Regions from separate parts of the Micromonospora sp. WMMD730 genome, predicted to be linked through region 3. Evidence: riboswitches for the same ligand, from Rfam matches in the RefSeq annotation. Region 3 holds a riboswitch; each other region holds the start of a gene.

What was found. A riboswitch is a leader RNA that binds a small molecule or an ion and turns the genes downstream of it on or off. The one in region 3 is predicted to bind cyclic di-AMP.
Region 1: it holds a riboswitch for cyclic di-AMP, as region 3 does, so the genes downstream of both, ACN265_RS06220 (coiled-coil domain-containing protein) here and ACN265_RS30765 (NlpC/P60 family protein) in region 3, are expected to answer to the same signal.
Region 2: it holds a riboswitch for cyclic di-AMP, as region 3 does, so the genes downstream of both, ACN265_RS28525 (coiled-coil domain-containing protein) here and ACN265_RS30765 (NlpC/P60 family protein) in region 3, are expected to answer to the same signal.

The regions. Positions count from the first base shown of each region.
Region 1 covers NZ_JBMHML010000002.1:1,350,263-1,360,221, forward strand. The annotation lists gene ACN265_RS06190 (hypothetical protein) at 1-1,877, shown strand, start outside; gene ACN265_RS06195 (cellulose binding domain-containing protein) at 2,052-4,817, shown strand; gene ACN265_RS06200 (hypothetical protein) at 5,041-5,439, opposite strand; gene ACN265_RS06205 (hypothetical protein) at 5,594-5,737, opposite strand; gene ACN265_RS06210 (STAS domain-containing protein) at 6,093-6,455, shown strand; gene ACN265_RS06215 (SRPBCC family protein) at 6,553-7,020, shown strand; gene ACN265_RS06220 (coiled-coil domain-containing protein) at 7,093-8,148, opposite strand; cyclic di-AMP (ydaO/yuaA leader) riboswitch at 8,153-8,284, opposite strand; gene ACN265_RS06225 (cation diffusion facilitator family transporter) at 8,450-9,364, opposite strand; gene ACN265_RS06230 (HelD family protein) at 9,472-9,959, opposite strand, start outside.
Region 2 covers NZ_JBMHML010000002.1:6,695,003-6,704,961, reverse strand. The annotation lists gene ACN265_RS28570 (ferredoxin) at 1-9, shown strand, start outside; gene ACN265_RS28565 (hemerythrin domain-containing protein) at 64-666, opposite strand; gene ACN265_RS28560 (TIGR03618 family F420-dependent PPOX class oxidoreductase) at 829-1,254, opposite strand; gene ACN265_RS28555 (DUF1232 domain-containing protein) at 1,301-1,651, opposite strand; gene ACN265_RS28550 (hypothetical protein) at 1,784-2,581, opposite strand; gene ACN265_RS28545 (hypothetical protein) at 2,789-3,160, opposite strand; gene ACN265_RS28540 (lipocalin family protein) at 3,400-4,002, shown strand; gene ACN265_RS28535 (helix-turn-helix transcriptional regulator) at 4,066-4,392, opposite strand; gene ACN265_RS28530 (carbonic anhydrase) at 4,626-5,339, shown strand; gene ACN265_RS28525 (coiled-coil domain-containing protein) at 5,445-6,470, opposite strand; cyclic di-AMP (ydaO/yuaA leader) riboswitch at 6,474-6,605, opposite strand; gene ACN265_RS28520 (YibE/F family protein) at 6,772-8,115, opposite strand; gene ACN265_RS28515 (hypothetical protein) at 8,378-8,908, shown strand; gene ACN265_RS28510 (DUF305 domain-containing protein) at 8,971-9,600, shown strand; gene ACN265_RS28505 (metal-sensitive transcriptional regulator) at 9,726-9,959, opposite strand, start outside.
Region 3 covers NZ_JBMHML010000002.1:7,157,162-7,167,120, forward strand. The annotation lists gene ACN265_RS30710 (septal ring lytic transglycosylase RlpA family protein) at 1-488, opposite strand, end outside; gene ACN265_RS30715 (phosphoribosyltransferase) at 673-1,221, shown strand; gene ACN265_RS30720 (alpha/beta hydrolase) at 1,235-1,777, opposite strand; gene ACN265_RS30725 (ASCH domain-containing protein) at 1,879-2,310, shown strand; gene ACN265_RS30730 (LLM class flavin-dependent oxidoreductase) at 2,336-3,217, opposite strand; gene ACN265_RS30735 (e9imm peptide) at 3,284-3,547, opposite strand; gene ACN265_RS30740 (hypothetical protein) at 4,257-4,604, shown strand; tRNA gene ACN265_RS30745 (tRNA-Gly) at 4,694-4,767, opposite strand; gene ACN265_RS30750 (zinc metalloprotease) at 5,001-6,035, shown strand; gene ACN265_RS30755 (pyridoxamine 5'-phosphate oxidase family protein) at 6,110-6,664, opposite strand; gene dcd (dCTP deaminase) at 6,811-7,389, shown strand; gene ACN265_RS30765 (NlpC/P60 family protein) at 7,439-8,479, opposite strand; cyclic di-AMP (ydaO/yuaA leader) riboswitch at 8,492-8,628, opposite strand; gene ACN265_RS30770 (C40 family peptidase) at 8,784-9,782, opposite strand.

The DNA.
Region 1 (9,959 bases), 5.8 Mb from region 3:
GGCAGGTGGCCTGGGGCGGGCACGCCCTGCTCACCAACCCGTTGCAGGTCTGGCACTCCAACACGTTCTATCCCGAGCCGTACACCTACGCCTACTCCGACACCCTGCTCGGGTACGCCCCGTTCGGCATGATCGGGGACGGTCCGGTGGCCGCCGTGATCCGCTACAACCTGCTCTACATGCTGACCCACGCCCTCGCCCTGTTCGGGGCGTACGCGCTGGCCCGGCAGGTGGGGGCCGGCCGGGCCGGTGCGGCGGTGGCCGGGGTGGCCTTCGCCTACGCCCCGTGGAAGCTCGCCCAGGCCGGGCACCTGCACGTGATCAGCATCGGCGGGATCGCCCTCGCGCTGGCCATGCTGGCCCGGGGGCACGGCTGGTCGCTGCGGCACGGCCACCGCCCCGACCGGGTCCGTCCCGGCTGGGTGGTCGCCGGGTGGGCGGTCGCCGCCTGGCAGGTCACCCTCGGCTTCGGCATCGGCCTGCCCTTCGCGTATGTGCTGGGGCTGCTCTGCCTCGGCGCGGTGGTCACGTACGGCGTGGTGTGGCTGCGGCGGCGGACCCGGCCGGTGGTGCCTCGCCGCCTGCTCCTGGCCGACCTGGCCGGCGGGATCGGGTTCGCCGGGGTGACCCTGGCGATGGCGGCGCCGTACTTCGAGGTGGTGGCCCGCAACCCGTCCGGCCGGCGGACGGTGGCCCAGATCGAGATGTTCTCCCCGCCGTGGCGGGGGTTCGTCACCGCGCCCCCGGAGTCCTGGCTGTGGGGGGAGCGGCACGAGGCCGCCCGCGCCACGCTCGGTTTCCCGGGCGAGATGACCCTGCTGCCCGGGGTGGTGCTGCTGTCGCTGGCGGTGGCGGGGCTGTTCTTCTCCGCGTGGCGGCTGCGGCACCGGCTGATGCTGGCCGGCGCGGCGCTGGTCAGCGTGGCGCTGGCGGCGGGCACCACGTTCGGTGGCGACGGCAACCCCGGGTACGTGACGCTCGTCGAGCACGCGCCGGGCTGGGACGGGGTGCGCACCCCGGGCCGGCTGGTGCTGTGGACGACCCTGCTGCTCGGCCTGCTCGCCGCCGGGGCGTTGACGGTGCGCGAGCCGGCGCGGCAGACCACCCCCGGCGCGGAGCCGCCCCCGGGACCGGACGCGGAGCGCGAAGCGGTGCCGGCCGGGGATCAGTCGCCGGGACCGGACGTGGAACCCGGGGCAGTGTCGGTAGGGGAGCAGCGGCCCGTGCCGGCCGGGGATCCGTCGCCGGGACCGGACGCGGAACCCGGGACGGAGCCGGCCGCGCCGGCGCTCCGACCGGCGGGGGTACCCGTGCTGGTGGAGGCGTCCGCACCGGCGCAGGTGGGAGCGGGACCACGGCCGGCGCTGCGGTCGGCGGCGTGGTCCGGGTCGGCGGCCGAGCAGGCGGCCCCCCGGCAACCCGCCCCGAAGCGCGGTGGCGGGCAGTGGCGGCTGGCCCGGTTGGCGCTGCTGGTGCCGCTACTGCTGGTGCTGGTGGAGGGGGTCAACCGCACCCCGCACGTGCCCGCGCCGGAGCAGCCGGCCGTACTGCGCGGGCTGACCGGCCCGGCGCTGGTGCTGCCCAGCGACGGCATCCGGGAACTGCACGTGATGCTCTGGTCCACCGACGGGTTCCCCAAGGTGGTCAACGGGCTCGCCTCGTTCACCCCGCAGTCCCAGGAGCGGATCAGGGCGGCGAGCATGACCTTCCCGGACGCCACCTCGGTGGCGTACCTGCGGCAGGTCGGGGTGCGCACGGTGGTGCTGCTGCCCGGCTGGGCGGCCGGCACGCCGTGGGCGGACGTGGCCGCCCGACCGGTGGACGGGTTGGGCATCAGTCGCGAAATGGTCGGCGAGGACGTCATCTACCGGCTCTGATGGCCGAGTTAGTTGGGAGCGCTTCCTAATTCGGCGGCGTACCGGTTACTGTTGGGTTCTTCTTCGGCAGCGGGAGCCAAGCGTGCCGGCGGGGAGCCAGGGCAGCTCTTCGCACCCGTCGACGTCCCCACGGGGCGTCGCACCCTGACCCTGGCATCCCGAGAGGAACCGCAGATGCGGAGAAGTCTCGTCGGCGCGGTCACCACCGTGCTGGCCGCCGCGACGGCCGTCGTGGCCGTACAGTTCACCGTCGCACCGTCCACATCGGCCGCCGCGGCGGCGGCCGAGCCGTACAGCTGGAAGAACGTCCGGATCGACGGCGGCGGCTTCGTCCCCGGCATCGTCTTCAACCAGACCGAGAAGAACCTGATCTACGCGCGCACCGACATCGGCGGCGCGTACCGCTGGGAGCAGGCCAGCCAGTCCTGGACGCCGCTGCTCGACTGGGTCGGCGCGGACAAGTGGGGCTACAACGGCGTGGTCAGCCTGGCCACCGACCCGGTGCAGACCAACCGGGTGTACGCGGCCGTCGGCATGTACACCAACGACTGGGACCCGAACAACGGCGCGATCCTGCGCTCGTCGGACAAGGGCGCCACCTGGCAGGCCACCGCGTTGCCGTTCAAGAACGGCGGCAACATGCCCGGCCGGGGCATGGGGGAGCGGCTCGCCGTCGACCCCAACAAGAACAGCATCCTCTACTACGGTGCCGAGGGCGGCAACGGCCTGTGGCGCAGCACCGACTTCGGGGTCACCTGGGCCAAGGTGGCGAACTTCCCCAACGTCGGCAACTACCGGGCCGACCCCAACGACACCACCGGCTACCAGAGCCAGAACCAGGGTCTGACCTGGGTCACCTTCGACAAGAGCACCGGTACGGCCGGCAACGCCACGCAGACCATCTACGTCGGCGTGGCGGACAAGGCGAACCCGGTGTACCGCTCGACGAACGGCGGCACGAGCTGGGAGCGGATCGCCGGGCAGCCCACCGGCTACCTGGCCCACAAGGGCGTGGTCGACCCGGTCGGCGGCTTCCTCTACATCGCCACCAGCGACACCGGCGGCCCGTACGACGGGGGCAAGGGTGACGTGTGGAAGTTCAACCGGGCCACCGGCGCGTGGACGCAGATCAGCCCGATCCCGTCGTCCAGCAGCGACGCCTACTTCGGCTACTCGGGGCTGACCATCGACCGGCAGAAGCCGAACACCCTCATGGTCGCCACCCAGATCTCCTGGTGGCCGGACGCGATCTTCTGGCGCAGCACCGACGGCGGCGCGACCTGGAGCCGGATCTGGGAGTTCGGCAGCTACCCGGAGCGCACCAAGAAGTTCAAGATGGACATCAGCTCGGTGCCGTGGCTGACCTTCGGGGCCAACCCGGCCCCGCCGGAGGAGTCCCCGAAGCTGGGCTGGATGAACGAGTCGGTGGAGATCGACCCGTTCGACTCCAACCGCTTCATGTACGGCACCGGCGCGACCATCTACGGCAGCACCGACCTCACCAAGTGGGACACCGGCGGCCAGCTCACCATCAAGCCGATGGTCAAGGGCCTGGAGGAGACCGCCGTGCAGGACCTGATCAGCCCGCCCACCGGGGCACCGCTGATCAGCGGGCTCGGTGACATCGGCGGGTTCCGGCACACCGACCTGGACGCGGTGCCGCCGATGCTGTTCACCCAGCCGGTCTTCACCACCACCACGAGCCTCGACTACGCCGAGGCGAACCCGGCGACGATGGTCCGGGCCGGTAACTTCACCGACGCCGACCGCCCCAACGACAGCCACGTCGCGTTCTCCACCGACGGCGGGGCGAACTGGTTCCAGGGCAGCGAGCCGGGCGGGATCAACAACGGCGGCACGGTCGCCGCCGCCGCCGACGGCAGCCAGTTCGTCTGGGCCCCCGGCGACGCCGGGCAGCAGGTGATCCGTTCCGTCGGGTTCGGCAACTCGTGGACCGCCGCCACCGGCATCCCGGCCAATGCCGTGGTCGAGTCCGACCGGGTCAACAAGAACAAGTTCTACGGCTTCAGCGCCGGCAAGTTCTACGTCAGCACCAACGGTGGGGCCAGCTTCACCGCGTCCGCCGCCACCGGCCTGCCGGCCACCGGGAACGTCAAGTTCAAGGCGGTGCCCGGCAAGGAGGGCGACATCTGGCTGGCCGGTGAGGGCGGGCTGTGGCGCTCCACCGACTCCGGGGCCAGCTTCACCAAGCTGGCCGGTGTGTCGGCGGCGGTGAACGTCGGCTTCGGCAAGGCCGCCCCCGGGCAGACGTATCCGGCGGTGTTCACCTTCGGCACCGTCGACGGCAAGGCCGGCGTCTACCGCTCCGACAACACCGGCGCGGCCTGGGTGCGGATCAACGACGACCAGCACCAGTACGGCAACGCGGGCGAGGCGCTGACCGGTGACCCCCGGGTCTACGGCCGGGTCTACCTGGGCACCAACGGCCGGGGCATCCTGGTCGCCGACCGGCTCGGTGGCACTCCCACCCCGACGCCGACCACCCCCGGCCCGACCACGCCGCCGCCGACGACCCCGCCTCCCACCACGCCGCCGCCCACCACGCCTCCGCCGACCACTCCGCCCCCCACGACGCCTCCGCCCACCACGCCGCCGCCGACGACCCCGCCGCCCACCGGTGGGTGCGCGGCGACGTACAAGGTGACCGGGTCGTGGCCGGGTGGCTTCCAGGGTGAGGTGACCGTGCGTAACACCGGCACCAGCGCGATCGCCGGCTGGACGGTGAACTGGACGTTCGCCAACGGTCAGACGGTCAACTCGCTCTGGGGCGGCACCTTCACCCAGACCGGGGCGAACGTCTCGGTGCGCGACGCCGGGTGGAACGGTGCGCTCGGGGGTGGCGCGAGCACCAGCATCGGCTTCACCGCCAACGTGACAGGCACCAATGCGGTTCCGGCGGTGACCTGCACCAGCCGCTGACAACTATCAACTATCCGACACCTGCCGGCTCCGCTCCCCGACCGGGGAGCGGAGCCGGCGGCATGTCCGGGCTGAGAGTGGTCGACTCAGCGGTGGCGAAGTCGCGGCATCCACCCCGGGTCTTTACCGCAACATCGCCCCAGCGGGGGTGGATTGAAGACGGCGCAGGCCCCGGTCGACGCCGAGAAGCGTGACCGGGGCCTGTACGTGCCGCGTGGAGCGGTCAGTCGTCCAGCCCGACGGGGGAGTTCGGCCGGTCCACGTCGACGAACTCGATGTCGTCGACGGCCCGGTCACCCCGGCTGCCGGCGGCCCGCGCGGCGGTGCCGGCGGCCCAGCCGATCGCCGCGCCGACCAGCGCCGCGCCGATCAGCAGGGTCCAGGGCAGGGCCGGACGCCGGCCGGCGAGCGCGTCGAAGGCGAGCGTCGCCCGACGACGGGCCTCGTCGGCGGTCGAGCCGACCAGGTCACCGGCGTCGGCCAGCCCCGAGTCCCGGACCGACCGGGCGGCGTCCCGGACGCTGTCACCGGCGGAGTCCACCGCCGAGAGCAGGTGGTGCCAGGCCTGGTCGGCGATCCGCTCGGGCTTGCTGCGGCGCTCCAGAAGGTTGCTGCCGATCATCGTGTTACCTCCTCGAATGCCGAAATCTGCGGCCACTTCGGAGGTGGTCTCCGCGCCGCAGCGGTCCTCGCGCCGACCGGTCACCCGGCCGGTGTCCGAGCAGTGCCCCGCCCGGCCGGGTCGCAAACCCGTGCGTACGGGTGACCGTCACCGCTCAGCGCACCGAGACCACGGTGGTGGCGCGGGCGAAATCGTCCCCGTCGTCGTCATCGTCGTCGTCCCCGCCGCCGAAGCCGCAGGCCAGGACGAGAGCGAGTAGTGCGCCGACCCCGGCCAGCCCGAGCAGTCTCCTGAGCATCGATCCGTCTCCTCGATCGTGGTGACCCATCTCTCGCCCACGGTAGGCACCCCGCACAACCTGCACCGGGGGAGTCGGCGGGCCGCGTCGGGGAGCCGGCGGGGCTCGCCCGGCGCACCGCATCCGGGTGTCGGTGGACCGGGGCCGCTACTCTGGGACGGTTGGAACGGCCGAGCTGGGCCGTTCGTCTGAGGAGAACAGGACCAGCAACGGTGCGGAGAGGGACGGTCCGGTCCGTCCGGATCCGCGAATTGCTCATCCCGAGGGGTGGCGACCGAGGCCATCGGAGGAATACTCTCGGTCGCGGCCCGCGTACTGATGAGGCGCCCGGGGACGGGCGAGTGGAGGTGCTCGCGTGAGCCTGTCGATCGTGAAGTCGGTCCTGCCGGCCGGTGTCATCGAGATCGCCCCCCGTGGTGAGATCGACGTCGACACCGCCTACGAGGTACGTGAGGCGATCGCCGAGGTGCTGGCCAAGGGTCGGCCCGCGCGGATCGAGCTGAACATGCGACTCGTCACCTTCATCGACTCCGTCGGGATCAGCGCCATGGTCGCCGGCTTCCAGACCGCCGAGGTCAGCGGCGTCAAACTGATCGTCACCGAGCCGAGCCGGTTCGTGCACCGACAGCTCTGGGTCACCGGCCTGCTCGGGCTCTTCGGTGCCCCGGAGCCGTACTTCGCCGGTGCCGCCACCCCGGAGGTCCTGCCCGGCGCCTGACCGGGCCCCGGTCGGCGTCGACGCCACTGACCAGGGACGTTGCCAGTCCGTCTCCGGTACGGCACGATCGTGCGACCGACGACGGTCAGGAGGCCCGGTGGTCCGGCGGGAGAGCTTCAGCTACACGGTGCAGGCGCGCTGCTCACCGGCGGACGCGATGGCGCTGCTGAGCGACCTGTCCCGGCAGGAGGAGCTGCATCCCCTGATCGTCCGGGTGCGCCGGCTGCCCGCCCGGCCGGGTGCCCTGGCCAGCTACGCGATCACCGACCGGCTGGAGCTGGGGCCGCTGCGGTTCCCCGTCACCTACCAGGCCGACGTGCTGCTGGCCGGCGACGACGAGATCGTGACGATGGCCCGCCAGCAGCCCGGCACCACCGTACGCAACCACACCCGGCTGCGGATGGAGGGTGACCTGCTGCGGATCGACGTGGAGATCACCCTCGCCGCGCCGGCCCCGCTGTTCGGCTACGCCTTCCGGCAGGCCCGCGCCGCCCACCTGGGGTTGGCCAGCCGCCTCGGCGCGGTCCTGGACAGCCGGGCCGGCGACCCACCCCCCGCCGGCTGACGACCGCCGGCACCCGCCCGGACGGTCGCGCCGCGGTGGCCCGCCCTGAGCGGACGGGCCACCGCGCCGGGATCAGATCATCGACAGGTGCACGTGGTTGGTGTGGTCGCTGGACGGGTCCCCGTTGCCCCCGCTGTACGCCTTCCACCCGCTGCTCGGCAGCCAGATCCGCTTGAACCAGATCACGTAGAGCACACCGAGCCGGTCGGCGTTGCGGATGAAGTACGCGGCGAGGTTGTTGCCGTACGTCCGGTCGCCGCCACTGGCCACCCCGCCGAAGCCGCCCTTCTGGGCGGCGAAGTCGCACGCCCGGCCCTTGGGGTGCTCGCCGGAGCCGCTGGGCCGGTAGCAGGAGACGTACCTGGTGAAACCGGCCGCCTTGGCCTGGTTCAGGGCGTTGAGCGTACGCGGGGTGATACAGCCGTTGGCCGGCGTCGGGTCGTTGACGCTGCACGACTCGGACGGCCAGGAGCCGTCGGAGTTGCGGGGCGCCCCCTTGGCGTTGCTGGTGGACGTGCCGTCCGAGCTGCCGGAGTCGCGGGAGGTGGGGGCCGGCTTGTCGGCGGCGGCCACCGCCAGCGCCCGCTCGGCCTGCTCCTTGCGCTTGCCCATGGTGGCGACCTGCTTGCGCTGTTCGGTGATCTCCTGGGTGACCGCCGCCCGGGTCCGGGTGGCCTGGTCCCGGGTCTCGATCATCGTGCGCAGTTCCTGGTCCTCCCGGGTGGCGACCGTCTCCAGCGCCGCCGCGCGGTCCAGGAAACCGCTCGGGGTGTTGCTGTTGAGCAGGGCGGACATCGGCCCGAGCCGGCCGGTGCGGTAGGCCGCGCCGGCGATCTCGCCGACCTTGGCGGTCTGCGTGACCAGCTGCCCCTCGATGGTCTTGAGCTGCCCGTCGAGTTCCTGCTGGCGCTTGGTGGAGCGCTCCAGGGCGGCCTTGGCCTCCAGCCAGCCCTTGCTGGCGGCGTCGAGCTGGTCGCGCAGCGCCGGGGTGCCGCCCTCGTCGTCGCCGGGGGCGGCGAGCCGGGTGGCGGGCGCGGCGGCGGCCGGGGTGAACGGCGCGGCCGACACGCCCAGGGCCAACGCCGTGACGACTGCGGCCAGCAGCCGCGTGGTGGTGCGTACGTGCATGCGGATGTCCTTCCGTCAGCCGCCGACCGGGTTAGCTGACGGGTTCGGGACGGAAGATCCCTACCGCTGACGCGGATGCACCCCAGGAACGTGGTTCCCCGGTTCGCCCGGGCGGGCGATTAGGCGGCGGCCTCTGCCTGGCGGAGACCGGGGCCGAGCCTACCGGTACGCGTGTGACGCCTGCCTACCTCGTGACTGAGGGTACGAGAGTGAATACCCTCAAAAGGTTCAAACGACGCAAATTTCCGCGATCTCTGTGCGGGAGTACCCGGCGGGGCTGACCGTCCGGCCCGGGGCGGGGTCACCAGTGGGCGGGGCCGCATGCGCCGGGGCTCGCCCCGGGCTCGACCTGGAGGGTGGCGTGCTCGATGTGGAAGTCCTCCCGCAGGGCGCCCCGGGCGGCCGCCAGCACCGCGCCGACCTCGGCGTCACCGGCCAGGGTGAGGTGGGCCGAGGCGACGTCCATGCCGGAGGTGAGCGTCCAGACGTGCAGGTCGTGCACCTCGGCGACACCGGGCACGGCGGTCAGCCGGTCGTGCACGGCGGTCACCGGCAGGTGCTCCGGGGCGGCCTGGACCAGGATGCGCACCGCCGCCCGGCCGAGCCGCCAGGTGCGGGGCAGGATGAACACGCCGATCGCCACGGCGACCAGTGGGTCGGCCCACCACCAGCCGGTGCCGGCGATCAGCAGCGCCGCCACGATCACCCCGACCGAACCGAGCAGGTCGCCGAGCACCTCCAGGTACGCCCCGCGCAGGTTGATGCTCTCCTTGGCGCCCTCCCGCAGCAGGCCGAACGCGACGATGTTGGCGAGCAGGCCGAGCACCGCCACCACCAGCATCGGGCCGGCCAGCACCTCGGGTGGCTCGCCGAACCGGCGGACCGCCTCGATCAGCACGTAGACCGCGACCCCGCTGAGCAGGACGGCGTTGGCCAGGGCGGCGAGCACCTCCAGCCGGTAGAGGCCGAAGGTGCGCTGCGGGTCCCGGGCGGCCCGCCGGGTGGCGGTGATCGCGGCCAGCGCCATCCCGATGCCGAGCACGTCGGTGAACATGTGCCCCGCGTCGGAGAGCAGGGCCAGCGAGCCGGTGCCGAAGGCGGCCACCGCCTCGACCACCATGAGCACGGCGAGCAGCCCGAACGCCGCCCAGAGCCGACCCCGGTGCCGGTGCGCGGCGTTGCTCACCGTCGCGCTGTGGTCATGACCTGCGCCCACGTCCACACCCTCCGTCGCCGCTGCGGACCCGCTCCAATCTATGCTCACATCGCTATGTATGCAAGTGATGGTCGGACGTCCGGCCAGGTGGGCCGGGTCCCGGTCGGTCAGCCGGTCGGCTCGACGGTGGTGAGGCGCTGGGTCGCCCGGGACAACGCCACGTAGAGCGTCCGCACCCCGGAGCCCGGATCGGCCCGGATCTCGCCGGGGCAGACCAGCACCACCCCGTCGTACTCCATGCCCTTGGCCTGGAGGCTGGTCACCACCTGCAGGCGCGCCCCACCCCGGTCGCCCAACCAGCCGGCGACCTCGTCGCGGCGGGGCACCGGGGTGATCACGCCGACCGTCCCCGCCACCTCGGCCAGCAGCGTGTCCACCGCGTCGGCCGTCGTCCGGGCCAGCTCCGCCGCCGGCACGTGCAGCGCCACCGGGTCCACCCCGGTGGAGCGCACCGCGCTCGGCAACTCCAGGTCCGGGTAGAGCCGGCGGATCTCCGCCGCCGCCACCGCGAAGATCTCCGCCGAGTTGCGGTAGTTGGTGGAGAGCGTGAACCGGTGCCGCCGCCGCCGGCCCAGCGCCTGGTCCCGGGCCCGGT
Region 2 (9,959 bases), 460 kb from region 3:
GAACCGTGACCGGACCCGGTGGTCACCTCCGGCGGGGTACCCGGAGATGACCACCGGCGACGGTCAGTCCTGCCCGTCGAGCAGCTCGGCCCGGCTGGTCGGCCGCCCGCTCAGCGAGTCCCTGATCCGGTCGACCAGCCCGGCGCCGGGGTTGATCAGCCGGTTCGCCGGCGGGTGGTCAGGTGCGCCGGGATGCGGGCGGGTCGGCAGGTGCCCCTTCGCCGCCAGCACCCGGTCGGCCAGCTCCACCAGCTCCTCGTGGGCGACCGCCGCCCGTAGCCGGGGGAACAGCTCCGACTCCTCCTCCCGTACGTGGTGCCGGATGCTCTTCGCCAGGTGGCTGATCAGCGGTTCGAAGCGGGCGTCCGACGGGTCCAGCGGCTCCAGTTCCTTCAGCGTCCGCTCGGCGGCGGCGTGTTCGGCGATCTCGTGTTCGGCGAGCTGGTCGCCGTCGGGCAGGGCCCGACGGGCGGTCGGGTAGACGTACATCTCCTCGGCGACCGCGTGCCGGATCAGTTCGGCGATCAGCACGTCGGCCAGCCGGCGGCGGTGCTCGGCGGTGCCCTGCGGGTTCTCCAGCTCCACGAAGATCGCCTCGATCTCGTGGTGGTCGGCGGTCAGCACGTCCACCACGTCCTGAGCCGTGGTGGCCTGTAGGTCGCTCATCTCGGTGCCCCTTACCGGTTGCGGACGGATCGGCTCCTGGCGGGCCTGTACCCACCGCCGGCCACCCGAACCCATCACCGTCGATGAGCCACCACCCGTCGACCCCGCCCGCTGGCGACGGTCAGCGACCCGCCAGCCGGCCGGCCGTCGCGCCGGTCGGTCCTATTCGGACGTGAGCGGCGGGAGGGAGCCGAGCAGGCGGGTCACGCCGATCTCGATGACCACCCGCTCCGGGTTCGGGCGCGGCGGGCGGTAGCGCTCGGCGTACCGGCGCTCGGCCTCGGCCACCGCTGCGGCGTCGGTCCGCAGCACCGCCCGGCCCTCGACGGTCAGCCACCAGCGGCCGTCGAGGTGACACGCCGCCACGGGGATCCCCGCCGCACCGGCGGCGGCGACGTACCGGGCCTTGGCCGAACCGGCGGACGTGATCACCCGGGCCAGCCCGGCCGCCGGATCGTAGGTCAGCCCGACCGGTACGACGTGCGGCGTGCCGTCGGGCCGCAGGGTGGTCAGCGTGGCCAGGTGCCGCTCGCGGCAGAACGTGAGGACCCGCTCGTCGTCCGGGTCCAACCGGTGCCTGCCGGCCATGTCCGTCCCCCGTCCCAGGGCCGGCGTGACCCCGGCTAGGCCCCGATCATGACACGATCTGGCGGGACTGGCCCGGACCGGGCGGGACACCCGTGCGGCCGGGTTGACCGGGCAGGCTGCGACCGGCGGCCCGGCGGCGGTGGGCCAGCCGGGTCAGGTAGATCAACGCCCCGGCCAGCACGCCCATGTCGTCCAGGTAGATCGGGTCGGGCAGGAGGTCGACCGGGCAGATCGTGTAGATCAGCGCACCGTAGAACGCCACCTTGCCGCCCACACCGAGCGTGCCGAGCAGCCGTCGGGTGCGGACCACCCGTACCGCCAGCAGGACCGCGCCGACCAGTGTCGCCAGCGCCAGGACCGCGCCGACGACGACGAGCGCCCACATCTCCCGGGACATGCCCGCAACGCTAGTGCAGCGCCGCCCACCGTGCCGCTGTCCGCGACGTGACGCGCCGCCGTCACCGGCGGGTGGCGCGGCCCGGCGTCGGCGGCGACGTCGTCGTGCGGTCGGTCAGGTCGTGGGGGTGGGTCAGTAGGCGGGAACGGCGGCCCGGCCGCGCGCCACGACCGGGTTCTCCCGGGTGGTGTCCGCCGCCGAGCGTGGGGCCTCCGGCATCGGCAGCACCGACTCGGCCCGCTCCGGGCGGCGCTCCCGCGCGGCGAACGCCTCGTCGCGCAGGCTGCGGGCCGCCGCGCCGGCCAGATCGGCGGCCCGCCAGGCCGCCTGCTCCCGGGCGACCGCCGCCCGGTGCCGGGCCGCCAGGTGGTCCCGGGTCGCGCGGCGCAGCACGAGTTCCTGCTCCACCGGGTGCCGGCGCGGGTCCCAGCCGGCCCGGTGGGCGAGGGCGTCGGCGAGCTGTTCGTCCGACAGCTCACCGCGCCGGTGCGCCTCCTCGGCGGCCCGGTGCAGCCAGCGTTCCCGGTCGGCGTACTCGGCGGGGGTCTGACCGGTGTGCGGCAGGGGCATGACCGCGGCGGCGGCGAGCCGGCGCAGGTGCGCCTCGGCCGCCTCCAGGACGGTCCAGGCCGACTCGACCTCGTCCTGGGTGGCGAGCCACTCGGCCCGCAGCCGGCTCGCCGTGGTGCCGGCCCGCTCGGCCGCCACGGCGACCTCCTCGGCGTACCGGGTGTGCTCCCGGTCCTGCTCGGCCCGTTCCGGGTCGTCGGGCAGGGCGGCGTCGCGGAACCGCCCGGCCGCCGCCAGCCGGAGCCGGCCGGGCCGGACCACCAGGGCCGCGACGGCGACGGCGGCGAGGGCGAGCAGGATCAGCCAGATCGCGGCGGCGGCGGGAACATCGGGCAGGACGGCGGAGAAGACGGTCTGCATCACCAACACCTCACGGTGGACAACGATGTGGACGGACGGGGGCCCGGCAGCGGGCGGAAGCTGGGCGGCGCGTCCTGCGACGGGCGGACCGGGTCGGGCGGACCGGATCTGCCGGACCGGACCGCGGTCGGGCCGGCCGGGGCACCCGGGGCCGTGGTCGGCAGGGGCCCGGTCGTGGCCGGCCGGGCGGCGCAGGTGCCGCGCGGCTCAGCTCCGGGGCGGGCCGCGGCGGCCGGTGGCGTCCCGGACCGGGTCCGGCGTCGCCCCGGCGGCCGGCGCGACGGGCCGGGCGGCGTTCTCGACGGCGGGCGTCGGCGGCTGGGGTCGCAGCGACCCGTCGTCGGGCCGCCCGTCACCGGGTCGGGCGTCGGCCCGATCGCCGGTCGGCCGGGCGTCGGCGGGCAGTGTCGCCACCCGCGAGGTCACCACGGACGGTCGGGCGGTGACGGCGACCGGGCCGCCGGTGACGGCGAGGAACCCGCCGAGGCCGGCGGCGAGCACCAGCGCGGTGACCGCCAGCCGGGTCAGGTCGCGCAGCCTCGACACCCAGACCGGCTGGGTGGGGGCTACGCGGATCACCCGTCCAACCTATCCCCGACCGGCCGTACGCGCAGCGGCGGTGACCCGAGCGGAGGAGTGAGTCGGGCCACGGTGTGCCGTGTGGACGGACTGCTCCCACCAGGGATACGGCCATTGACCTGCGCCTGGATGCATCGACGAGAATGAGAATGCCGACAGTTTCCGGCCGGTGGGTCCGGGCAATTCCGCCGACGGCGTGACGCTGCGTCGCGCCGGACCGACAGACCGGAGGAGACACCATGGGAGTACGCCGTCAGGTCGTCGCGGCCGTCGCGGTCGCCGCGGCGGCGGTGCTGGCCACCGCCGCACCCGCGCAGGCCGCGCCGACCGCCGTCGACACCGGACCGCTCACCCCGGTGGCCGACGTCGACGTCGAGCGCTACGCGGGCGACTGGTACCAGGTCGCCGCCATCCCGGCCATCTTCGAGATCCAGTGCTACAAGAACGTGACGGCGCGGTACGACGTCCAGCCCGACGGCACCATCGGGGTCCGCAACACCTGCCGCACCATCGTGGGCACCACCAGCGCGGTCACCGGGCGGGCCCGCAGTGAGAACCCGCCGGCCGACTCGGCGTTGACCGTGTCCTTCCTCAAGCTCGGCGGTAGGTGGATCTACCTGGGTGGGCCGAACTACGTGGTGATCGGGCTCGATCCCGACTACCGGTGGGCGGTCGTCGGCGACCCGGACCGCAGCACCGGTTTCGTCCTCTCCCGGGAGCCGGCGCTGACCGGGGCGCAGACGGCGGCGGCGAAGGCGGCGCTCACCGCCAACGGCTACGACCTGTGCGACTTCCGCACCACCCGGCAGGACGGTGGCGGCGGAGCCGGCAGCTTCTGCTGACCCTCCATCCGCGACGGCCCGTCCCCGCCGGGGCGGGCCGTCGTCGTGTGCCGGTCCGGCGGCTCAGGACCCGGCGTCGGCCGGGTCGGGGCTGAAGAGGGCGAGCAGGGCGCCGACCTGGCGGTCGGCCTCGGCCGGGTGCCGGAAATGGCCGCTCGGGTTGAGCGTGTACTCGTTGCGCCGGCCGACCCGGGTACGCCGCAGGTAGCCGCCGGCCTCCAGGTCGGCGACGATCGCCTGGGCGGCCCGTTCGGTCACCCCGACCTCGTCGGCGACGTCGCGGAGGCGGGCGGTGGGGTTGCGGGCGATGGCGAGCAGCACATGGCCGTGGTTGGTGAGGAACGTCCAGTTCCGGGTGCTCCCCGTGCCGTCTGTCGCCATGCCGGTCATGGTATGGCCCGTACCTGGGAGACCCGTCGTCGGCCGCCCCGACGGGTCCCGGGGTCGCCCGCCGATGCGGTACGCGCCCCGGGTCCGACACGCCGTCGACACCGCGCCGACCGACGCCTGAAACGTGTATCACGAAATCTTGACGTACCTTTAGCTGCGTGTGACCGTGGGGACACGGCCGTCGTCGCCGCCGGCCGGCGTGACCAGGTGCGATTCCGGACCGAGGTGAGGCAATGGCCCCGATCACTCCGACCCAGGCGTTGGCCGAGTTGCAGGCCGGCAACCGGCGGTTCGTCGCCGGTGCGCCCCGTCATCCCAACCAGGACGCCGGGCACCGCACCGCCGTCGCCGACGGTCAGCATCCCTTCGCCGTCATCGTCGGCTGCTCCGACTCCCGGCTCGCCGCCGAGATCATCTTCGACCGGGGTCTCGGCGACCTGTTCGTGGTCCGGACCGCCGGCCACACCGCCGGGCCCGAGGTGCTCGGCAGCGTCGAGTACGCGGTCACGGTGCTCGGCACCCCGCTGGTGGTGGTCCTCGGGCACGACTCCTGCGGTGCGGTGCAGGCGGCCCGGGACACGGCCCGCACCGGCACCCAGCCCCCGGGGCACCTCTACTCGGTGGTCGCCGCCGTCGGGCCGAGCCTGCGCCGCGCGGCCCAGCAGGGGGTGCACGACATCGACGGGATCGTCGACATCCACATCGCGCAGACCGTCGAGGTGCTGCTCGGCAACTCTCCGGTGATCGCCGCCGAGGTGGCCGCCGGTCGGTGCGCGGTGGTCGGCATGTCCTACCGGCTCGCCGCCGGCGAGGTCCACCAGGTCGCCCCGGCCCCCGAGCCCGCCGCCGCGCTGCCCGAGCCCGCCGCCGCGCTGCCCGAGCCCGCCGCCGTGGTGCCCGCACCGACCGTGCCGGCCGGTGCGGCGCCGGAACCCGTCGCCTCCTGACCCGCACCGGTCACGACGAAGGCCGCCCGGCTCAGCCGGGCGGCCTTCGTCATGCGTGGCCCGAACAACTCATCGGGGCCGGTGGTGCGGTGCCGAACACGGTCGCTACAGCAGTGACACGTGGACGTGGTCGGTGTGGTTGGACGGCCCCGAGTACGAACTCCAGCCGTTGGCCGGGAACCAGATCTGCCGGTTCCAGATCACGTAGTAGATGCCCAGCCGGTCCGAGTTGCGGATCAGGAACGCGGCGAGGTTGTTGCCGTACATCCGGGTGTCGTTGTTGTGCCACGGGCTGAACCCGCTGTTCTGCAACGACCAGTCGCACGCCCTGCCCTTGGGGTGCTCCCACGGCCCGCCGGGGCGGTAGCAGCCGACGAACCGGTTGAACCCGGCCCGCTTGACCTCCTTGTACATGTGCAGCGTGCGCGGGGTGATGCAGCCGGACGTGGTCGGGTCGTTCTCGCTGCACGACTCCCCGCGCCAGTCGCCGTTGGCGGTCTGGCCGGGTGCGACGCGGGCCACCGGGGACGTCGCGTCGACCAGGCCGCCGGTGAAGCCCCGGCCGCCGACCAGGGCCAGTGCCTTGTCGGCCTCGGTCTTCTTCTTGGCCATCAGGTTGGCCTGCTTCTGCTGCTCCCGGACCTCGGCGTCGACGGCGAGCTTGGCCTGCTCGGCCCGGGTCTTGACCTTGTTGACCTCGGCCAGCTTGCCGGCGTTGACCATGTTCAGCTCGTCCAGGGCGGCGGCCCGGCGGACGAAGGCGTCCGGCGCGTCGCTCTCCAGCAGCGCGGCGACCGCGCCGACCCGACCCGTCCGGTACGACTGGGCGGCGATCTCGGTGACCTGCGGGGCCAGCGCCGCCAGCTCCTGCTCCGCCTTCTCCACCTCGATGGCGTATTCGAGCTGGCGCTTCTTGGACTTCTCCAGCCGGGTCTTCGCCGCCGAATACTCCCGGTTGGTGGCCTCGATGACGTCGGTGAGCAGCTTCGGCTCGTCGTCCTCCTCGTGCCCCGAGGGGGTGGGCGCGTTGGGCGCGGCCGTCGCGGGGGCGGCGGCCGGTCCGGCGACGATCGCCAGGGCGGCGAGTACGGCCACTGCCGGCGTCAACCAGCGGCGTAGGGGTGCCGTCACAGTTTTCCCTTCCGTCGACCGCCGACCGGGTTAGCTGACGGGTTCGGGACGGAAGTGGCCCCTACCGCTGGCGCGGATTCACCCCAGGTGCTCGGTTCCCCGGCTCGCCGTACGGCGATTGGGCGGTGGCACCGCTGGCGCCGGTGGGCGCCTTCGGCGGTGACCGGCAGCGAGGTTACCCGAGAGTCGTACCGGGGATCTACGCCCGCAACCCGACCAAATGAGTATTTTCCCGATAGCGAGGGGTAATCAGTGACGCGACCGACAGGCGTGACCTCGCCTCCGGTCACGCAGCGCAGTGTCACCATGCGGTGTCCGTGCTCCTTTCCGGGTCTGGCCATCGTGCGGGGGCCGGGGTGGACGGTTCGCCGTGCCGGGGGGCGCTCAACGCCTCCAGCGCCTCGGCACGGTCGGGGGCGGGACGTGGGGTGGGCGGCGACCCGGTCGTACCGGCGTCGGCCGGTCCCCGCCCGGCGGTCACGACCAGCGCGGCCAACCCGGTGGTCAGCGGCACCGCCGCCACCAGGCCGAGGGTCGCCACCGCGCTGCGGACGATCTCCTGGGCCAGGAACTCGCTGGTGAGGATCTGGCTCACCGGGCGGCTGTCGGCGGTGAGCAGGAGCAGCAACGGCAGTGACGCGCCCGCGTACGCCAGCACGATCGTGTTGACCGTGGACGCGATGTGCGCCCGGCCGACCCGGGTCGCCGCCCGGTAGAGCTGCAACCGGGACAGCCCCGGGTTGGCGTGCGCCAGCTCGGTTACGGTGGCCGCCTGGGTGACCGTGACGTCGTCGAGCACGCCGAGCGACCCGATGATGATCCCGGCCAGCAGCAGGCCGTGCAGGTCCACGTCACGCTGGTACATCGACAGCGTGGTGGCCTCCTCGCTGCCGAACCCGGTCAGGTGGGTGGCGGCGGTGGCCAGCGTGCCCAGCACGCCGGTCAGCACCAGGCTGCCCAACGTGCCCAGCACCGCCACCGAGGTCTGCGCGGTGATCCCGTGGGTCAGGTACAGCACCACGAACATGATCAAGGCGGCGCCGGTGACCGCGATCGGCAGCGGCGCACCCCCGGCGGAGATGCCCGGCACCACGAAGGTCAACAGGATGGCGAAGCTGGCCCCGAGGCCGGCCAGGGCGGCCAGTCCGCGCAGCCGGCCGAACGCCACGATCGCCGCCGCGAACAGGGCGACCAGCCAGAGCAACGGCATGCCCCGCTGGTGCTCGGCGATGTGGTAGCTGCTCGCCGACGGATCGCTCGGGTCGGCCAACGCGACGAGCACCACCTCGTCGCCGACCGCCACCGTCGGCGCTCCCGGCCCGGACGGCACCGGCGTCTGCACCTCACGGCCCGCGTCCGGCCCCTGCTCGACGGCGACCGTCACCGTCCCGCACGGTCCGTCGGCCACCCCGGGAGGGCCGTCGGGGGTCTGCGGGGCGGGCGGGCACGGTTCGGTCACCACCCGGGTCACCGTGCCGTGGTGGCGGGGCACCTGCTCACCCTGGTCGATCTTCGGGGTCGCACCGGGCCAGAGCACCAGCGTGGCGATCACCGTGACCACGATGAGCGGCACCACCGTCATGACGAGGAGCCGCCGCACCCGTGGCGGGGTGGACGGAGCGGGACGGGTGTGGTCGGCGCCCATGTGTGCGAGTTCTCCCAACGATCCGGGACGGGATACGTGTCAGCCGGCCAGCCGGTTCACCACGGACGGCGGGTCATCGTCGGACGATGGTAGCCACCACCCAGGCCCGCCCGGTTCGCCCTGCCCACGGTAGGTCGAGGGGCGCCGGCGGCGGCCGGTCCCGGCAGCCACCCCGCACCCGGCCCCGACGGGCCGGGCCCCGGCGCGCGCCGACCCACCCGTACCGGCCCGCCGGGCGGCCCGGGCACGCTAGCGTGGAGCCGTGCGGCGGGCGGGTACGGCGACGACGACCGGGCGGTGGCTGCGGCTGCTCCTGCTCGTCGGCACGCTGCTGGGGCTCTCCGCGATGCACACCCTCGGCCACGACGCGCACCCGGGCGGCGGCCACCCCACCGGCCACGGCACGTCGACCGACGACCCGCACCGGCCCGCCGCCGACAGGTCGTCCGTCCCCGTGCCGGCGGCGGACCTGATGCACCTGACGCCTGCGGTGTGGGATGTCCCGGTCGGTCCGGGGTGGGGCGTCGCGGTGGCGGACCCGACCCTGCGGGGGTGCGGGGACGGGTGCGCGGTGGCGCTGCCCGCCGGCCCACCCGGCACACCCGCGACGGCGTGGAGCGTCTGCCTGGCGGTGCTCGGGGCGCTCACCGTGACGGTACTGGTGCTGCTCTTCGCGGTGCGGTCCAGGCCGGCCGGGGTGTCCCGTCCGCCGTCGCGGCCCCGGGAGCCGCGCGCCCCGCCACCCCGTCCGCTCGGGCTCCGCCTCGCCTCGGTGTCGGTACTGCGCAGATAGGACGCCCCGACGTGGCTCCGCCGCGTCCCGCGTCCGTCTCCGTCGTACTGAAAGGTCTGCCCGTGTCCACTCGTCGTCGCGCGTGCCGTGCCGCCCTGGCCGGCGTCGCGCTCAGCACCGTCGTCGCCCTGTCCGCCTGCGGCGGCGACCACTCCACCGACGGCGGCCACGGCCGCCCGGCCGTGGGTGCCGCCCCGGCCGCCTCCGAGTCCGCCGGGGTCGCCCCGGCCGACGTGATGTTCGCCCAGATGATGATCCCGCACCACCGGCAGGCGGTACGGATGTCGGAGCTGGCCGGGAACCGGGCCGCCGATCCGGAGGTCACCCGGCTGGCCGAACGGATCCGGGCCGCCCAGGCCCCGGAGATCGCCACCCTGACCGGCTGGCTCACCGCCTGGGGCCGGCCCGTCCCGTCCGACAGCCCGGCCGGCGGTCACCTGCCGGGGATGGACCACGGCATGCCGGGGATGATGTCCGACGCCGACCTGGCCCGGCTGGAGGGGGCGACCGGTCGGGACTTCGACCGGCTCTTCCTCAGCCTGATGATCGCCCACCACGAGGGTGCGATCACCATGGCCCGGCAGGAGGTGGCGGACGGCCGGCACGCCGGGGCGCGGGCCATGGCGCAGCAGATCGTCGCCACCCAGCAGGGCGAGATCGACACCATGCGGAAGATCCTCGCCCGGCTCTGACCTCCACCCGTGAGGCGTCGCGGGGCCGGATCCCACCGGCCCCGCGACGCCGGGCGGGCCGGGCTCCCGACCGGTCCGCCCGTCCGGTGCCCCGCTGACCGCAGGTCGCCGACGGGCGGGCCGGGTCAGCCGCGTTTCATCAGGCGGCCGACGGCGGCCATCATCTCGGCGGCCATCTCGTCGGCCCGGCCCTCGGCGGCCCCCTCGTGCATGCAGTGCCGGGCGTGGCCGTCGAGCAGCCCGAGGGCGACCTTGTCCAGGGCGGCCTGCACGGCGGAGATCTGGGTGAGCACGTCGATGCAGTACCGGTCGTCGTCGACCATCTTCTCGATGCCCCGGACCTGCCCCTCCACGCGGCG
Region 3 (9,959 bases):
ACCCGGACCTTGGTGTTGAACGGCAGGGTCTTGTGGGCGGCGGTCAACGCGCTCGGGTCGAAGTTCTCCCCGTTGGCGGTCAACTGACCCTCGTCGTAGAAGGACGCGCCGCAGGAGCCGCTGTCAACGACGGTGCTCTTCGGGGCCGCCTTCTTGGTGGTGGCGGACGGCTTGGGCGCGGGGGTGCGCGGCCTGCTCCGGGAGGCGGCCTGGGTGCGGGTGGCCTTCGGGCTGGCGGTGACCGTGGGCGACGGGCTGGCGCTCGGGGAGGCGGTGGCGCTCACCGACGGGCTCGGGGTAGGCGCGTCGGTGGTGGCGGCCGTGCCGGGGGCGAACGTGTCCACCACCACGGGGGCCGGCGCGTCGTCGGCGGTCAACTGCACCGCGCCGACGGTGCCGCCGACGGCGAGCGCGACACCGATCGCGGCGGTCGCGGCGATGCCGGCGGGCGAGGAGAAGATCCGGGTACGGGTATGCCTGCCGACCACCGGCTCGGTCCTTTCGTATGCCTGCATGACGGCTCGGACCGTAACGACAGAAGCACTTCCGAAGTCAACGTGATCATGGTGGTATGCCCGGAATTACAGTGATACGTGTGACCGATCAGTCGAGGACCGCTGGGCCGCACGGGCCAGAATGCCACCGTTGGCATTCGGCACCGAGGATGTGGGCATGACCGTCGCACTGCGTGACCGCCTGGCCGAGCTGTTCACCTGGGTCGATCCGGGACCCGGCAGCAGCCACCTGGTCAGCGACGTCTCCCGCTGGTGGCGGGACCCGCAGGTGCTGGCCGGGCTCGGTCCGGCCCTGGTCGCGCCGTTCCGCACCGACCGGCCCACCGTCGTCGTCGCCCCCGCGGTGACCGGGCTGATGCTCGGGCCGCTCGCCGCGACCGCGCTGGGCGTCGGCTTCGTCCCGGCCCACAAGCCCGGCGACGGACGCCTCCCCGCCGGCCCGCTGACCTGGGCCCAGAGTCCACCCGACTTCCGGGGCCGGCAGGTCGACCTCGCGGTACGCGACGACCGGCTCGGCGCGGACGACCGGGTGCTCATGGTCGACGACTGGGTCGCCACCGGCGCCCAGGTGCGGGCCGTACGGGACCTGTGCGCCGCCCGGGGCGCGCACTGGGTGGGCGTCGCCGCCGTGGTCGTCGACCTGCCCGACCCGGTCGCCGCCGAACTGGGCGCACACGGGCTGCTCACCCCCGCCGACCTGCCCTGACCACGCTCCGGTGTCAGCCCGGCCAGGTGAGCCGCACGAACTCCTCGACCGCCGTGCAGACCTGCCCGAGCACCTCGGCCGAGCGGGCCAGCGGGCCGGGCACCAGCAGACCGTGGTCGGCGTCCGGCACCTCCAGCACGTGCGGGGTGAGCCGCCGCGCCACCGCGCCGTCCCACGCCCCGTCGGCCGTACCGCCGACCAGCAGGAACGGCGCGGACGCCCGGTCCAGCGCCGCCACCACCTCGGGCCGGTGCAGCAGCGGCGTCAACCAGATCGCGGCCAGCCCCCGGTCGGCGGCGAGTGGGGCGGCCAGGGTGCCGAGCGACTTGGCGACCAGCAGATCAGTCGGTGTCCCCAGCGTCGGGGCGACCTGCCCGGCGACCCAGTCCATCGCCACCGACGGGGGCGCGCCGTCCATCCCGATCCCCTCCGGCGGCTGCCAGCCGATCTCGTGGACCTCGAAGCCCGCCCGGCGCAGGCCCTCACCCGGGTAGGCGAACAGCGGGTAGTGGGTGTCGTAGCCCCGTCCGGGGACGAGTACCGCGCGTCGGTCCATGGTTCCTCCCGTCGTCGGACCCACCGTAGCGACGGCGGAGCCGACCGTGGGGGCGTCGAAACCGGGCGACGGGCGAACGGCACGGCGGTAGCCTCGGCCGCATGTGGCCACGGATCGGCGGACTCCGCACGCTCGCCCTCGGCACCCCCGGCGAGCTGCGCACCACGCTCAACACGCTGGTGCTGGCCGGGGTGAAGACGGCCACCGCCGGCCTGCTCACCGAGTACGCCGACGAGACCGAGGAGTTGGAGCACGTCGGCGAACGGCTGGTCCTGGTCGACGACCGGGACGCCCTCGTCGGGGTGGTCGAGGTGACCGGGATCGAGGTCGTCCCCTTCGCGGGCGTCTCCTGGGACTTCGCCCGCTCCGAGGGGGAGGGGGACCGGTCCATCGAGGACTGGCGGGCGGGGCACGCCGGCTACTGGGCGCGGGTCGGCACCCCGGTCACCGACGACACCGAGATCGTCTGTATCCGGTTCCGGCTGGTCTCGGCCGGCGACGGCGGGACGCCCACCGGCGACCTCGGCACCTGAACAGCCCCCGGGGACGGCACCCCGGTCAGGCCGTCCGCAGCTCCGGCAGCAGCCGGGTGGCGACGTCGGCCAGGACCGCCTCGTCGCCCGCGTACCAACTGCTGGCCCGGGGCCAGTGGGTGATCACGTCGGTGAAGCCGAGCGCCGCCGCCCGCGCCACCTGCTCGGCGAAGAAGTCGGCGCTGCGCAGTGAGAAGACAGGTGCCGAGTCCAGGGAGAGGTAGCGGGGCAGGCTCGCCGGGTCGCGGCCGACCTCGCCGAGGGTACGGTCCATCCGGGCGCAGAGCGTCGCCACCCCGTCCCACCAGGCCGTCAGCTCCTCCTCACCGGTTCCGGTGGTGACCCAGCCCTGACCGAACCGGACGGCCAACCGCATCGACCGGGGCCCGTTGGCGGCCATCACGAACGGCACCCGGGGCTGTTGCACGCAGCCCGGGTTGTTGCGGGCGTCCACCGCGCTGAACCAGTCCCCCCGCCAGGTGGTGCCGTCCTCCCGCAGGATCAGGTCCAGCAGTTCGGTGAACTCGCCGAACCGGTCCACCCTCGGCCGGGGCGGCAGCGTCTCCCCGCCCAGCACCGCCGAGTCGAAGCCGATGCCACCCGCGCCGAGGCCCAGCAGCAGCCGCCCACCGGAGATGTCGTCGAGGGTGGTGACCTGCCGGGCGAACGCCGCCGGATGCCGGAAGTTGGGCGAGGCGACCAGGGTGCCCAGCTGGACCCGTTCGGTGACCATGGCGGCGGCGGTGAGCGTCGACATCGAGTCGAACCAGGGACCGTCTACCAGGTCCCGCCAGCCCAGGTGGTCGTACGTCCAGGCGTGGTCGAAGCCCCACTCGTCCACCTGCTGCCAACGCCGACGCGCCTCCGGCCAGCGCTGGTCGGGAAGGATCACGATGCCAATCCGCATGATCGCCAGCGTACGTCCCGCCGCCGGCCCTGCCCTTCCCGCGCCGGGTGCCCGCGCCCACGTGGGTCAGTCAGGTCGGGTCTGCTCCTCGGTCTCCGACCACGGGACCGCCTGCATCGCGATCGGCCGGTAGGCCAGCGCGCGGTCGACGACCTCGGTGGCCGTCAACTCCGGGGTGGTCGTGAAGATCAGATCGGAGACGTCCGGACAGACGAGGTCGAGTTCGAGTCTGTCCAGCCAGTCGTTCAGCTCGCCGTCGTCGGCATAGTCGAGCCGCATGATCCGCTCGACGAGGGCGACGGCCTCGTCCCGGGTCAGCTTCGCCTGCACGGCGACCTCCTCGGAGCAGGGTCGATGGCACCCCACATGATCCTCGACGGGGAAGTGTCGAGGTTTCCCGCCGTGGCCGTCATCCAGGTCGGCCCGGGAGCGCGCGGGTCGGGTGGTCCTGGCGCGTCCTTTCGAGCTGATGTCGTCAACGAATCAGGCGCGGTGAGTGGGGCGTGACAGGTGGCCCGGCGGATGGCAGGCGACGAACGGCGTGCTGTGCTGACGTCGACACCGCTGCGGCCACCAGTGCGAATCGTTCACGTCATCAGGTCTGAAGGACACGCACGTGTGTGTCCGCTCCGCCGCAATGCTGGCCCCGACGGCTTCAGGCCGCCGGGGTCACCGCCTGGGTAGCGTCAGCCCTGACAACTCGCCAGCAGGAGCCACTTCACGCAGGTGTTCAGTTCCGGTGCGGTGTGGGGGTGCGATACCGCTCCGCCGGATCACGAGCCCTGGTGAAGGTCGGTCGGGCATGTCATCATTCAGTGAGCGAAACGTGACTCGATATGGGGTTCCCTCGTCAGTGCCCGACCACCGGGCCTGAAGCGAGGGCGCTCGATATCGGCGCCACGTAGCGCTGACGAAAAAAGGGCCAGAGGAGCGAAGGGAGACGTAGCCGCGACCTCAGGGTCGCACGCGGCACGCCGGGCACCTGCCCCTGCGTCCCGCATGCCCGCTCGTCAGTACAGCTACGTAAAGGATCAGCGCCTTGAACTCGGAGACGATCCACGCCTTTGGCGTGCTTTTACTCCTACTCGCCGGGATCATCTTCCTGTCGTTTGTCGCCTGGCTCACCTTCTGCTACGCGATCGCCCGCCTGCCCAACGGAGAGGTGCTCGTTCGGCAAGCCCCGAAGGTCATCGAGGCATTCGACATCAGGAGCTGGGGAGATGTGCTGCTGCCCTGGCGGATCATCACGCGCGGCCTTCACGGGATCGCCGTGTTGGCAGCCAGAGACCCCGGTGGTGTGAGCGGCGAACCGCAAAGCCAACAGGCGAAAGTGGCTACCGGCCCCACCGACCAAGGGCCGTCGCCACCACCGCTGACCAGCCCGTAAGCGCCTGCCATCGGCACGGTGCGCCCTGGTTGGCCACTGAACATCGAAGGCCCTGACTCGGATTTGCATCCTGGTCAGGGCCTTCGTGGTGGAGCGGGTGACGGGAATCGAACCCGCACTGTCAGCTTGGGAAGCTGATGTTCTGCCATTGAACTACACCCGCAAGCGGCACCACTGTACCTGAGGTGACCACACCCGCGCACCCGGGCACCCCCGCGCGTCGTCGACACCGGTCGTGACCACCGGAACACGAAGGGTGCAAAAGAAACGGTCAGATGTTTCACACAAGCAGCTTGGGGACGTTCTCAAACGTGTCGATCAGTTGTAACGTCACCCCCACGTTCACGACCTCGGTGCGACATACCCCCTGTCGCGCCGCCAGAAAGAGGTGGGCCCATGGGACTGCGTCCCAACCTGCTGACCCGGCGTGCCGCCGGTGTCGCGTCGACGACCTTCGCGCTGCTGCTGAGCACCGCTGCGGTGGGCGTCGTACCTGCGGCTTCCGCGTACTCCGCAGCCCCCGACAACACGTCCTGCGCGGAGCCGGCCGACGCCCACGCGGACGTCCACTCCGACGCCCGTGTCCGTGGCGGCAGCAAGGCCGCCCACAAGCGGCACGATCCGAACGCGCTGACCGCCCAGCAGGTCCAGGAGCGGGAGGCGGACTTCGCCCTCGCCCTGCGCAACAGCGCCCTGCGGTCGAAGTCCAGCCACCGCAGCGGCTCGACCGAGGGCACGACGGTGGCACTGGCCCCGATCAGCGTCCCGGTCGTCGTGCACGTCATCCAGCGGGACAGCACCCGGGCCGGGGGCAACATCCCCGACTCGATGATCAACTCGCAGATCAGCGTGCTCAACCAGGCGTACAGCGGTGCGACCGGTGGGGCCGCCACGGGTTTCACCTTCCAGCTCCAGAAGATCAACCGGGTCACCAACGCGTCGTGGTACCCGATCGTGCAGGGTTCCTCCGCCGAGCGGGCGATGAAGACCCAGCTGCGCACCGGCGGCAAGAACACCCTCAACATGTACCTGGGTGAGCTGAGCGACGACCTGCTCGGCTGGGCGACGTTCCCCAAGCGCACCCTGGACGTGATGGACGGCGTCGTGGTGCTCGGCGAGTCGCTGCCGAACGGCACCGCCACCAACTACAACCTGGGCGACACCGGCACCCACGAGGTCGGTCACTGGCTGAACCTCTACCACACCTTCCAGGGTGGCTGCTCGGGCTCGGGCGACGGCGTCTCGGACACCCCGGCCGAGCGTGAGCCGGCCTACCAGTGCCCGACCGGTCGGGACACCTGCACCGCGACCGGCAAGGACCCGATCACCAACTTCATGGACTACACCTACGACTCGTGCATGTACCAGTTCACCGCTGGGCAGGCGAGCCGCATGGTGAACGCCTGGAGCGCGTACCGCGCGTCGGCCTGACCCGGCTGGCACGGCACAGCGTCAGGTGCCGGCTCCGTCCCTTGGGGACGGGGCCGGCACCGTCGTTTCCGGGGTCAGGCGGCGGTGCGGCGGGTGTCGAACCCGTGCCGTCCGCGCCGGGACGGTCGCTGGTCGGGCAGGCCGGCGACACCGTGCCGACCGGGAACCGGGTCGAGCCAGACCTGCACGGCGGGACGCCCGGCGTCGCCGCCGAACGGGCCGCCGTGCTCGCGCCGGGTGAGCATGGCGACGTCGACACTGAACTCGAAGAGCCGCCAGTCGACCTGGGGCGCGGCCCGACCGATCTCGGCCACCAGCGCCACCCGGGCCGGATCGGTCACCGGCTCGGCGCGACCGGCGACGTACGCCTCGTCGTCGCTCTCCTCCGGCGGGAACGAGTGGAGCGCGTAGCGGCCGTCGCGTTCGAGGTCACGCCGCTTGGGCGAGTCGACGACGAAGCAGAACAACCCGCCGTCGGTGACCAGCGGGCAGACCGGGTGCACCCGGGGACCGCCGTCGGCGCGGACGGTGGCCAGGTAGCCGAAACCCGACCCGTACTGCTGGAGGAGAAGGCGGATCCCGTCGGCGAGGCGGGGCTCGTCGGCGGCGAATGCGGACCAGGATGCCATGCGGTCATCCTATCGAACAGGCGTTCTAAAATCAGTCCGACACGCAGGTCGAACGGCCCGACGTACGCCTCGGCGCCAGCGACGACGCCGGTCGGTGGGGCGGCCCGGTGGGCGGGTCCGGCCGGGGCGCTGGATATGGTGTCCCGATGCTGCTCTCCGACCGGGACCTCGTCTCCGAGATCAAGGCGGGCGCGCTGGCGCTGGAGCCGTTCGAACCGAGTCTGGTGCAGCCCTCCAGCATCGACGTGCGCCTCGACAAGCTGTTCCGGGTGTTCAACAACCACCTCTACACCCACATCGACCCGGCGATGCAGCAGGACGACCTGACGTCGATGGTGGAGGTGCCGGCGGGCGAACCGTTCGTGCTGCACCCGGGCGAGTTCGTGCTCGCCTCCACGCTCGAGGTCATCTCGCTCGGCGACCAGCTCGCCGGCCGGCTGGAGGGCAAGTCGAGCCTCGGCCGGCTGGGGCTGCTCACCCACTCGACCGCCGGTTTCATCGACCCGGGTTTCTCCGGCCACGTCACGCTGGAGCTGTCGAACGTGGCCAACCTGCCGATCACCCTCTGGCCGGGCATGAAGATCGGGCAGCTCTGCATCTTCCGGCTCTCCTCGCCGGCCGAGCACCCGTACGGCTCCGCGGTGTACGGATCGCGCTACCAGGGCCAGCGTGGGCCGACGCCCAGCCGCTCCTGGCAGAACTGGCGCACCTGGCCCATCGGCTGACGCGGCGTGCCGTGTCCGGGCCCCGGGTCCGGGGCCCGGACACGGTGGCTCAGCCGGGTCGGCCGTAGCTGTTGACCGGCCCGTCGTCGACCCGCTTCATCGTGATCGGTTTGCCCGCCTGGGAGGCGTGCACGACCCAGCCGTCCCCGACGTACATCCCGACGTGGTGCAGGTCGGAGTAGTAGAAGACCAGGTCGCCGGGGCGCAGGTCGGCCCGGCTCACCCGGTCGGTGACCTGGCGCTGCTGCCGGGCGTTGTGCGGCAACGACACCCCGGCCTTCGCCCAGGCGGCCATGGTCAGCCCGGAACAGTCGTAGTTGTTCGGGCCGGCCGCGCCCCACACGTACAGCTTGCCGATCTGGGCGCAGGCGAACTTGACCGCCGTACCGGCCGGGCCACCGGGGTAGCCGGCGGGGCACGGGGCCGGGCGCAGCTTGCCACCGCCGCCGTTGCCGTAGACCGTCAGCCGCAGCTTCTGCAACCGGTCGATCTCGGTGTTGATCTGCTTTTTGCGGGCCGCGAGCTGTGCTTCGGTACGGGTGAGCTGGGCGACCATCTCGTCCAACGGCGCTTTGGTCGCGGCGAGTTCGTCGCGGAGCTGGGCGACCTCCCGCACCTCGCGCTGCTGGCGGCTGGCGAACCGGTCCAGCAGCCCCAACTGTTCGACCACCTGGCTCGGGCTGCGGCTGCCCAGCAGGGCGTTGACGGTGGACACGTTCTCGCCCTTGTACGCCTGCACGGCGAGGCCGCTGACCTGGTTCATCGCCTGGTCGACGCGGCGTTGCAGGGGGGCGATCCGCTTGCCGAGCGCGTCGGCCTGCCGGCGCTTGGCGGCGAGGTCGATGCGGGTGGCGTTGTGCTGTTCGATGAGCGGTTCGAGCTTGTTCCAGTCCTGGTCGATCTGTCGCTCGATCTCGGCGACCGAGGGGTCGGCGTGCGCCGCCGTGGGGCCACCTGTCAGAACGACCGCGGCGGCGGCCAGGGTGGCGAGGGTGGTGGTGAAGCGGGACCAGCGTGGGCGCGGCACCGTCGTGTTCCGGGCGACCTGGGTCGTCCGGTGCGACGGTGGCCGCGGGGCATGGTGTGCCACCGGGCTCCGGGCTCCTTCTTCCTCGACCGCCTACCGGGTTAGCTGACGGGTTCGGGCGGGAAGGGAGCGCCCTACCGCGGTGGTCGCGGATTCACCCCGGCGTACCTGGGTCCCCGGCTCGCCCGGAGGCGACTCGGCGGTGCCGGTCGACGCCACCCCGGGCGGGGCGGACCTGGTGCCGACCGACGATTGACCAGAGTAGAGACGCTCGTTATCGATCCGCAACCCGCCGGGCCGGCACACTCCGTGACCGGAAAACACGCAACCCCCGGCCCATCGGGCCGGGGGTTGACGTATGTGCTGGTCAGGGGCGGCGGAAGCCGGCCACCGGCATGTAGTTGATGCTGGTCACCTGGACCGGCTTACCGGTCCGGGGCGCGTGCACCATCATGTCGTTGCCCAGGTAGAGCCCGACGTGGTGCAGGTCGCTGAAGAAGAACACCAGGTCTCCGGGGCGGGCCTCGGAGCGCGGGATGGCCTTGCCCTCGTTCCACTGCGCACCGGTGAAGTGGGTCAGCGAGATGCCTGCCGCCTTGTACGCGAACTGGGTGAGCCCGGAGCAGTCGAACGAGTTCGGCCCGGTGGCGCCCCAGACGTACGGGTCACCGACCTGCGCGCAGGCGGTCGCGATCGCGGTCCGGGCGGCGGAGCTGACCACGCCGTTGATCGTGGGGCAGCCGTTCACCTTCACCGTGGTCTTCGGCATCGCCGCCTGCAACCGCTTGATCTCGGTGTTGATCTGGGTCTTCTTGGCCGCGAGCTCCTTCTCCTGCTTCACCTCGGCGGCGATCAGGGTGTCGAGCTTCTGCTTCTCGGCGTCGTACTTGCGGCGGACCACGAGCACGGCCTCGACCTCCCGGCGCTGCTCGGCGGCGAGCCGGTCCAGGATGGTCAGCTGCGTGGCGAGGGTGCCCGGCTTGGTGGTGGTGAGCAGCGCGCTCAGCTCCTGCGAGGGGCCGGACTTGTAGTAGCGGGAGGCGAGGTCACCGACCCGGCCCAGGGCTAGTTCGCTCTGCAGGGCCAGCGGCTCGATCTTCTTCTGGAGGTCGGCCGACTTCTTGCGGTTGACCTTGAGCTGGGCCCGGACCTTGTTGTAGTCCTCGATGGTGGGTTCGAGCTGCTCCCACTGCTTGTCGAGAGCCGCCTCGATCTCCTCGGGCGACGGCGCGGCGTGGGCCGGCACGGCGAGCATCCCGGCACCGACGGCGACCGCCGCGACCAGGGTGAGCAGGCGGCGGGCGACCCGCCGGAGGGCTGCCGGCCGGGCGGGCGGCTGGCCCTGGGCGTGACGGTGAGGGGGCATGGTTGCCACCGGCGTCGACTCCTTTGCAACCGACCGCCGGGCGCCTCGCTAAGGGGAAGAAGGAGGCAGACGTCCCACAGCGGCCGGTGCAACATTAGGGGCAGTCACGGTGGGGAATCAAGGCGGGTGGGCACTCCATCACATCAGTGCAATCGCTTGCACACAAAGGGTGTCCAT